One region of the Streptomyces sp. NPDC050388 genome, then DNA from elsewhere that is predicted to be linked to it. Evidence: riboswitches for the same ligand, from Rfam matches in the RefSeq annotation. Region 1 holds a riboswitch; each other region holds the start of a gene.
The links. A riboswitch is a leader RNA that binds a small molecule or an ion and turns the genes downstream of it on or off. The one in region 1 is predicted to bind cyclic di-AMP.

Region 1 (3,266 bases):
CCGCCCAGGACGTCCAGGTAGTGGTCGACCGGGTCGCGGCCGTCCTGCGGCCCCGCGGTCTCCAGGATCTGACCGGAGACCAGCCGCTCGAACGCCTCCGCCTGTACCCGTACGGCCTCCGGCCCGAGGTCGGCCAGGATGTGCGAGGCGCGCGCGAAGAGGAAGTCGCCGGTGAGGACCGCGACGGAGTTGCCCCAGCGGGTGTTCGCACTGGGCACCCCGCGCCGCACACCCGCGTCGTCCATCACGTCGTCGTGGTACAGCGTGGCCAGGTGGGTCAGCTCCACGACCACGGCGGACGGCACGACGCCGGGCGCGTAGGGGTCGCCGAACTGGGCGGCGAGCATCACGAGCAGCGGCCGGAACCGCTTGCCGCCGGCCCGTACCAGGTGCTGAGCGGCACCCGTGATGAAGGGGACCTCACTCTTGGTGGCCTCGAGCAGCCCTTCCTCGACAGCCGTCATCCCGGCCCGGACATCGGCTTCCAGAGCCTGGTCCCGCACGCTCAGCCCGAATGGCCCGACGACGGTCACGAGGGGTCTCCTGTCTGCTGGTGTCCACTGGCGCTCAGACGTCTTGCACCGTCTACCGATGGGTCGCTGGTTGTCGATGGGTCGCTGACATCACTCGAGTCAGCGTATCCGGTCATGTTTCGATCACCGCCAGCACCCACATTCCCCAAACTCACCCCAGCACGCGCGGACGGCACCTCACGGCGCCCTCCGATATCGGATCACCATCAGATCGTTTCCGATCAGTTGACAGCAGTGGACATTTGCCAACTTTCCGGACGTTTCCCGCCCTCGCGCCGGGCGTGCGCCGAGCCACATCCCGACACCCGATCCATCCTGCCCGCCCCGCTGCCCGATTCGCCGCAATTGTCAAACGAATCCCCGTTGACGGCAAATGCTCCCGCACGATGCGGCCAGTGAGGTCGGTCACGCACATCCCGGCACGTTCGCGACTCACCGCGCGGGCGTCCTCCCTTGCGCTGAAAGCGAGTTGACCGTTGACACTCGCAAAGGATCAAGTACCCCAAATAGCCCAAGACAAGATCAAACGGCGTCATACGTGACGCTCGCACTTGTTCCTGACATGTGCTCTCGCATACGTTCCCGGCCTGTCGGGCGGACGCCGAATCCTGCCGCCGCCCGCGCCACCCGTCGATCAACTCACTCACGCACGGCAGGAGCGGGGGACCCAGGTAAGTCGCCGGACCGGTTCGCACCGGGACGGCTCGGGGTGAAGCCATGCCCTCAGGGGCGCGGCCGGGCACTCTCCCGCCCGAACCCGACAGCTCACCTCGTAGGCGTAGGAGAGGAACGCACACATGCCCGCCATGCCCGCATCCGGTCAGCGCCGCTTCGGCCGCACCCGCCTCGTCCGCTCCCTCGCCGTCGCCGGCGTGGCCGCGATCGCCCTTCCGGTGTTCGGCGCCACCAGCGCCTCCGCCGCTCCCGCCACCCCCGTGTCGTCCGCCCCGGCCACCGCCGGCACCGAGACGGCGTACCCGGACAACCTCGACGGCTGGATCCGCGAGTCGCTGTCGATCATGGCGCAGCACGGCATCCCCGGCAGCTACGACTCCATCCACCGCAACATCATGCGCGAGTCCTCCGGCAACCCGCAGGCCATCAACCTGTGGGACTCCAACGCCGTCGCCGGCACCCCGTCGAAGGGCCTGCTGCAGGTCATCGACCCGACCTTCCAGGCGTACCACGTGCCCGGCACGGCCTTCGACCCGTTCGACCCGGTCGCGAACATCACGGCGGCCTGCAACTACGCGGCGGACCGCTACGGCTCGATCGACAACGTCTTCGGCGCCTACTGAGACGTCCGGGCGCACCGGGGCACACCCGGCCCACGGGTTCACCCCTCGGGGCTGAGGCCGGGACGGCACGTGTCGGGGCGCGTGCCGTCCCGCCCCGCCCCGTCCGCTCCGCCGAACAACCGCTCGAGGACGACGGCCACGCCGTCGTCCTCGTTCGTCGTGGTGATCTCGTCGGCCACCGCCTTCAGCTCGGGATGCGCGTTGGCCATGGCGACGCCGTGGGCCGCCCAGTGGAACATCGGGATGTCATTGGGCATGTCGCCGAAGGCGACGGTCCGTTCCCGGCTCAGCCCCAGGTGCTCGGCGGCCAGTGCCAGCCCCGTCGCCTTGGTGACACCGCACGGCTGGAGCTCCACGGTGCCCGGTCCCGACATGGTGACCGTGGCCAGCGAACCGACCACCGAACGCGCCGTCGCCGCCAACTCGTCGTCACTCAGGAAGGGGTGACGCAACAGCACCTTGGTGATCGGCAGGACCCACAGATCGTCCCGTCGCCCGATCCGCACGGCGGGCAGCGTCGGGTGCGGCATCCGATAGCCCGGCTCGATCAGGGTGAGTCCGTCGATCCCGTCCTGGTCGACCGCGGCGTACACCTCCCCCACCTCGGCCTCGATCTTGCCGAGCGCGGTCTCCGCCAGTTCCCGGTCCAGCGTGACGGAGTGGAGCAGCCGGTTCGCGCCGGCGTCGTACACCTGCGCGCCCTGTCCGCACACCGCGAGCTCCGTGCTCCCCAGCCTGTCCAGGAGCGGCCGCACTCCGGGCGCCGGGCGGCCCGTCACCACGAGATGCCGGGCACCGGCCCGCGTCGCCAGTGCCAGTGCGGCGAGAGACCGGTCGGAGAGAGAGTCGTCGCCGCGCAGCAGCGTCCCGTCCAGGTCGGTGGCGATGAGTGAACAATCGGTGGGTGCGGCCATGATCAGAGAATACGGACACCACGCCCACCCGACTCACCCCCGCCCGGAACGTCTCCGTCCGTACGCCCGCACCCCTTATCCTTCGCGCCCCACCACCGGGCCGTCGCCGCGCGACCGCTCCCCCACGACCGCGCGACCGCTCCCCCACGACCGCGCGCCCGGCCCGCCACGACCGCGCGCCCGGCCGCTTCCGTCATCACCGGGTACGGACCTGTTAAAGGCCTCTGCACCACTTGGCAACAACATGGTCCGCTACCTACCGTCCTGGTGGTCCCGAACGGTACCTTCCAAGAGTCCAGGGGGGACTTGATCGGGGGGTCAGGTGAGCAGTGGACGCACACGTGTGCTGAGGCTCGAGGAGCTCGGCGAGGGGGAGCGGGAACGCTGGCGTGAGCTGCGCGCCGCGACGGACGCACCACGCAGCCCTTTCATGGAACCGGAGTTCGCCACCGCCGTGTCCCGGGTGCGGCCGCAGGCCCGGGTGGCGGTCCTGTACGAGGGGACGTCCGCCGAACCGGCCG
Region 2 (3,266 bases), on a different contig from region 1:
CAGCTCTGTGATCTTCGTGTGATCTGCGCGGCATGAACTTGTGACAAGTGATTGTCTGCGGCTACGTTCACCCATCAAGCACGGTGCCTCGGTTGCACAGCTGCGCAGTTCGACTCGCCGTGCGGGTAACTGTTTTCCTGCGAAAGGTCTCCGCATGCTCTCCGGGAACGGTCGTCACCGTCGCCCCCGCCAGGCTCCGGCTCTCGTCGTCGCTGCCGGAGTGACCGGCTCAGCCATCGCGATTCCGCTTCTCGGGGCCGGCGGTGCCAGTGCGGCCGAGGGCTCGACCTGGAACCGGGTCGCGGAGTGCGAGTCCGGTGGCTCATGGAGCCAGAACTCCGGCAACGGCTACTACGGCGGCCTGCAGTTGACCCAGGCGGACTGGGAGAAGTACGGCGGCCTCGACTACGCGTCCAGCGCCGACCAGGCCAGCCGCGGCCAGCAGATAGCCGTGGCCGAGAAGATCCTCGCCGACCAGGGGGTCGGCGCGTGGCGGGCCTGCGGCCTGCTGTCGGGTCTGAACGCCGACTCGGGCAAGGCCGGTGCGGACACCGGCGCGGACGGCGGCTCGTCGTACGACTCGTCCGGCACCGGAAGCTCCGCCACTCCGTCGCCCTCGCAGTCCTCCGACGCCTCATCGGACAACAAGGGCAGTAAGGGTGCTGAGGGTGATAAGGGGGAAAAGGCGGGTGAAGCGTCCAAGTCCGGCGGTTCGGACGCCGAGTCCGGCACCTCTCCCTCCGCTTCCGCTTCTCCCTCCGCCTCGGCCTCCGCCGAGGGGGGCGACTCGGGCAAGTCGGGGCAGAAGGCGGGTTCTTCGGACGCGTCCGCGATTGAGGCCCCCACCGGCCGCCACCGCGGCGCCAGCGCCGAGGAGGAGGTGCGCGAGGACCGCGAGTCCGGAGCCTCCGGCCGGCACGCCTCGCGCGGCGGTCTCGGCTTCTCGCGCGGCCTCGACGTCTCGTCCCCGGCCGACAGGGCCCCCGCGGGCACCGGAGGCGGCTCCTCGGCCGCCGCCGACTCCCTTGCGCTCGGCGGCGGGTGGCTCGCCCAGTACAGCGGGGGCGGCGAGGGTGCGGGGGCGGCGGGTTCCGGTCTCATCCTTCCCGGTCAGACGCTTGCGTTCGGGTTCGGATCGGACGAAGGCTGACATTCGAAAAGGTGCGGCGGTGGCGGCAGTTGAGGTCACGTTTCGCGCTGAATGTCCGTTATAAAGGCGATGAGAGATAGGTCTCAGAAGCCCTGATCGTCTTTGATTATCCGCAGCGCGCGTGTCTACCGTCAGGACCGCTCGCCACCGCGGGCCCCGGCTGCCGCCACGCCGAATCCTGCCAGTGGCAGCACGGGAACAGTCGTCGCGTCATGCGCCGTAGGCAGGAGCGGGGGAACCAAGGTAGGCGCCGCATCCGGTGATTGACGCCGGATCGGCTAGGGGTGAAGCCGCGTCCCGTGAGGGACGCGGCCGGGCAACTCAACCGGCCCGAACCCGACAGCTCACCTCGTAGGCGTCGGTGAGGGGATCCTTCCATGCTGTTTTCCGGCAAGGGCAAGCACCGTCGTCCGTCCAAGGCCACCCGGGTCATCGCCGTCGCAGGCGTCACCGGTGCCGCCGTCGCCGCCCCGCTGATGGCGGCCGGCAACGCTTCCGCCGCCACCGCCTCCGAGTGGGACACCGTCGCCCAGTGCGAGTCCGGCGGCAACTGGTCCATCAACACCGGCAACGGCTACTACGGCGGTCTGCAGTTCTCCGCCTCCACCTGGGCCGGCTACGGCGGCACGCAGTACGCCGCCACCGCCGACCGGGCCAGCAAGGCCCAGCAGATCGAGATAGCCGAGAAGGTCCTCGCGGGTCAGGGCAAGGGCGCCTGGCCGGTCTGCGGCAAGGGCCTGTCCAACGCCGCCTACACCGGTGGCGGCGCCGGTCAGAGCACCGGGAACCAGAACAACGGTTCCTCGCAGAGCACCCAGAAGCAGAACACCCAGGAGCAGAGCACCGGCTCCGCCCCCGAGCGCTCCACCGAGCAGAAGGCCTCCCGCTCCGACGAGCGTCCGGTCGCCGAGAAGAAGACCGTCACCACCCCGACCGGCGAGAAGGTCGAGAAGGGCGACGGCGAGTACAAGGTCGTCAAGGGCGACACCCTCAGCTCGATCGCCGAGGAGCACGGCGTCAAGGGCGGCTGGAACAAGCTGTTCGAGCTGAACGACGACATCGTCGAGGACGCCGACCTCATCTACCCGGGCCAGCAGCTGCACCTGAAGTAAGGCGGCGGCCGCAGGCTCAGGGCTCCGTCCCCACGGAGTTCCCTCCCCGTCCCCACGGGGCCTCCCCCGTCCCCGCGGGGGCTCCCCGCCCCGGTGCGTGTTCCCCGTACGCACCGGGGCGGGGCTTTTCCGTACATGGGGGACCTTTCCGGTGTCCGGTGCTCGGTGCCCACCGGAGGGTGCGAGGGTGGTCCCGGTTTCCGGGCCCGTCTTTGTTCCGTTCGGAAACAATTTACTCTCGGTTCCGTCCGAGGGGCGGCCGACCGGATGGCCGATCGCCCGGAGCCGGATAGGCTCGTCCCGCAGGGCCCCCGCGGCCCGGCTGATCCGCGTCACATCCATGAAGGAGATGCTCGTGCCGTCCATCGACGTCGTCGTAGCCCGGGAAATCCTGGACTCCCGAGGCAACCCCACCGTCGAGGTCGAGGTCGGCCTCGACGACGGCAGCACGGGTCGTGCCGCCGTCCCGTCCGGCGCCTCCACCGGCGCCTTCGAGGCCATCGAACTCCGTGACGGCGACCCCGACCGTTACCAGGGCAAGGGAGTGGAGAAGGCCGTCCTGGCCGTCATCGAGCAGATCGGCCCGGAGCTCGTCGGCTACGACGCCACCGAGCAGCGCCTGATCGACCAGGCGATGTTCGACCTGGACGCCACCGACAACAAGGGCTCCCTCGGCGCCAACGCCATCCTCGGTGTCTCCCTGGCCGTCGCCCACGCCGCCTCCGAGGCCAGCGACCTGCCCCTCTTCCGCTACCTGGGCGGACCCAACGCGCACCTGCTGCCGGTGCCGATGATGAACATCCTCAACGGCGGCTCGCACGCGGACTCCAATGTGGACATCCAGGAGTTCATGATCGCCCCGATCGGCGCGGAGTCCTTCTCCGAGGCCCTGCGCTGGGGCACCGAGGTCTACCACACCCTGAAGAAGGTGCTGAAGAACCGCGGCCTGTCCACCGGCCTCGGTGACGAGGGCGGCTTCGCCCCGAACCTCGGCTCCAACCGCG
Region 3 (3,266 bases), on a different contig from region 1:
GTGGAGGGCGGCGGCCTGATCCACACCCAGCTCCTCACCCAGGGCCTTGCCGACGAGCTCCAGTTGGTCCTCGCCCCGCTCTTCGTCGGCGACCCGGAGGCCGCCCGCCTCTTCGGCCCCGGTGCCTACCAGGGCGGCCGGCTGCGGTTGCTGGAGACCCGCCCGGTCGGCGACGTCGTCCTCATGCGCTACGAGCCCACCGCCCCCGGCACCGGCCCGCTCCCCGCCGCCGCCGACCACCACTGGCTGGCCCTCGCCTGCGAACTGGCGGCTCAGTGCCCGCCGTCGGAGACGGCCTTCAGCGTGGGTGCGGTGGTGGTCGCGGCCGACGGCACCGAGCTGGCCCGCGGCCACTCCCGGGAGGGCGGCGACCCGGTGGTGCACGCCGAGGAGGCCGCCCTCGCCAAGATCGACCCCACGGATCCGCGGCTCGCGACCGCCACCGTGTACTCCAGCCTGGAACCCTGCGCGCGCCGCGCCTCGCGTCCGGCGCCCTGTGCGCGGCTGATCCTGGACGCGGGGGTACGGCGGGTGGTCACCGCCTGGCGGGAGCCTGACACCTTCGTGGCGGACGCCGACGGCAGCGGAGTGCTGGCCGCCGGGGGCGCCCGGGTCGTCGTGCTGCCCGAGCACGAGGAGGCCGCCACGGCGCCGAACGGCCATCTGATCGGCCGGTGACGCGACGGCGACTGCGACGACTGCGACGACTGCGACGACAAGGAGTGTGCGGAGTGTCCCCCGCATGCCGTATGCTGGTGACACAACGACGCGGGGTGGAGCAGCTCGGTAGCTCGCTGGGCTCATAACCCAGAGGTCGCAGGTTCAAATCCTGTCCCCGCTACTGAAGGCCGAGGGCCGGAATCCGAAAGGGTTCCGGCCCTCGGTCGTTCTTGGCCTCCGCCCCGTCGTCCCGGCTTGTCGTCCCGCCCTCCACGCCGTTGTGACGCCGGGTGACCGGGCCACCGCGCTGCGCATAACAACTGATAAACCGTCAGTTTCGGTGTGACGCGCGAGGCACGGTCAACTCGCCCGTTTTTGCCCGGTCGTGGCGCTTAAGTCCGTGCGGAAATCGTTAACGATCAAGAGGAACGGCTTGGAATCCGACCCCTACCTCTATTAACGTTCGATAACGCAGCGCGGTCGTCCCAGCCGTCACACGAGTCGGCTCCGTGCGCACGCGCCGAATCCCGCAAGGGAACCGGGGAACCAACATCTTGGGGTGAATCGCGTGGATGCCCCCGTGGAGACACGGAGGGTATACGCGCGTAGGAGACCTTCCTGCTCCGAACCCGTCAGCTAACCCGGTAGGCGAGAAGGAAGGAAAGGAGTACGCCCACGTGGCGTCGAACCGGCCTGCTCCCGAGGCCCCCTTCATGCCGAACCAGTACGACGGCGACACCTTCGTCTACGGCGGTGTCCGCCCCGCCGAGGGCCCCTTCGAGGAGTGGAACCCCACCGAGGAGTCCGTCCGCCCCGTGCGCGGTCGGCACCGCGTCGGCAAGCAGCGCGGCGGAGGCCTCGCCCGCAGCTCCACGGTCCTGGGCGTCGGTGTCATAGCCGCCGTCGCCGGTGGCGGCATGGCCAGCGCCCAGACCGGCAAGCCGCCGGTCTCGATCTCGATGCCGGACCTTCCCTCTGTCGGTTCCCTCATCTCCGACGAGGAAACCCCCGAGGGCTCCGCCACCGCGCTCAGCGACATCGGTGTGGTCGCCGACGAGGCCACCGAACAGGGCGCCTCCGACGCCGGCGAGGCGCTGCACGCCCGGATCATGGCCCAGGTCGAGCAGCAGCAGAGCCAGGCCGAGGACAAGGCCGCCGCCGAGGCCGCCGCCGCCGCGGAGAAGGAGGCCAAGGAGAAGGCCGCCGCCGCGAAGAAGGAGGCGGAGGAGAAGGCCGCCGAGGCGAAGCGGAAGGCGGAGGAGGAGGCCAAGAAGAAGGCCGAGGCCGAGCGCCTCGCCGAGCTGGCCCGGCAGTACGCGCTGCCCACCTCCTCGTACACCGTCTCCTCGACCTTCGGTCAGGCCGGTGCCTACTGGTCCTCCGGTCAGCACACCGGCCTGGACTTCGCCGCCCCCACGGGCACGCTGATCAAGGCGGTCCACACCGGCACGATCACCTCCGCCGGCTGGGACGGCTCCTACGGCTACAAGACCGTGTTGACGCTCGACGACGGCACCGAGATCTGGTACGCCCACCAGTCCTCCATCAACGTCAGCGTCGGCCAGCAGGTCAACACGGGCGACGTGATCGGCCGTGTCGGCTCCACCGGCAACTCCACCGGCGCCCACCTCCACCTGGAGGTCCACACCGCCGGCTCCGGCGCGGGCATCGACCCGATGGCCTGGCTCCAGTCGAAGGGCCTCACCGTCTGAGACGACCACAGCCCCGGCAGTCCTGACGACGACCCCCCGACGTCAGGGCTGCCGGTCAGGCGTTTCAGGGGTGGTACGGGTACGCGTACGGGTTCGGACGGTACGCGGAATGCCCGAGGTGCGCGGGGTACGGGGCATACGCGAGGCTCGTCGCGCCGTGCACGCCGTGTACGCCGTACGCGCCGTACACAGGCCAGGGCGGCACGGGCGGCGCGGTGGCGCGGGCCGCGTGCTCCAGGGCCGGGCGGGCCGCGTCGCGGCGGCGCCACAGTTCCCGCAGCAGCTCCCCCTCCCGTGCGGCGAAGTCCGTGCCCACGCGGCCGCGGCGTGCCCGGTGCCGCAGGAACGCCAGGGACGTGGCGTACGCCTCGTACCGCGCCACCGTCCGTGCCGCCGCCCGGCCTCCGTGCCGGCGCGCGTACCGCCGGGCGATGCGCCGGGCCCGCATCGAGCCGAGCGCGAACGGCTGGGCCGGGGTCAGCCAGCCGGCGGCGACGTACACGGGCAGTTCCGTGCGCACGGTCCGCAGCTCGCGCTGCCGCGTCCACACCACCAGCCAGGTCAGCAGGCCGAACGACGGCACCATGAACGCCCCGTACACGGCGAAGAAGCCGTACTCGCCGAGGACCGAGGAGCCGTTCCACAGCGCGTGCATGCCCATCGCGAGCAGCAGACCGCCCAGGGGCGGCAGGACGCGCCCCGGGCGCCGGCGTTCGGTGGCGAGCGCGGAGATGCCGAAGCCGATGCCGGTGAGCACGGTGAAGAGCGGGTGCGCGAACGGCGACATGACGACGCGGACGAAGAAGGTCGCCGCGGTGACGGAGGCGACACCGCTGCCGCCGGTGAGCTGGTCGGTGCCGAAGGCGTTGCCCAGGTAGAGGATGTTCTCGGTGA

Region 2: another riboswitch for cyclic di-AMP. It lies ahead of AB0I73_RS26445 (transglycosylase family protein); the one in region 1 lies ahead of AB0I73_RS05440 (transglycosylase SLT domain-containing protein).
Region 3: another riboswitch for cyclic di-AMP. It lies ahead of AB0I73_RS24420 (M23 family metallopeptidase); the one in region 1 lies ahead of AB0I73_RS05440 (transglycosylase SLT domain-containing protein).

Annotation. Positions count from the first base shown of each region.
Region 1 covers NZ_JBFAKH010000006.1:158,343-161,608, reverse strand. Annotated here, with positions in the region: gene AB0I73_RS05445 (polyprenyl synthetase family protein) at 1-533, opposite strand, end outside; cyclic di-AMP (ydaO/yuaA leader) riboswitch at 1,164-1,327, shown strand; gene AB0I73_RS05440 (transglycosylase SLT domain-containing protein) at 1,340-1,831, shown strand; gene AB0I73_RS05435 (HAD family hydrolase) at 1,870-2,745, opposite strand; gene AB0I73_RS05430 (GNAT family N-acetyltransferase) at 3,089-3,266, shown strand, end outside.
Region 2 covers NZ_JBFAKH010000051.1:43,768-47,033, reverse strand. Annotated here, with positions in the region: gene AB0I73_RS26450 (transglycosylase family protein) at 155-1,150, shown strand; cyclic di-AMP (ydaO/yuaA leader) riboswitch at 1,356-1,523, shown strand; gene AB0I73_RS26445 (transglycosylase family protein) at 1,528-2,262, shown strand; gene eno (phosphopyruvate hydratase) at 2,618-3,266, shown strand, end outside.
Region 3 covers NZ_JBFAKH010000044.1:45,080-48,345, forward strand. Annotated here, with positions in the region: gene AB0I73_RS24410 (dihydrofolate reductase family protein) at 1-678, shown strand, start outside; tRNA gene AB0I73_RS24415 (tRNA-Met) at 768-841, shown strand; cyclic di-AMP (ydaO/yuaA leader) riboswitch at 1,169-1,326, shown strand; gene AB0I73_RS24420 (M23 family metallopeptidase) at 1,338-2,372, shown strand; gene AB0I73_RS24425 (PrsW family intramembrane metalloprotease) at 2,437-3,266, opposite strand, start outside.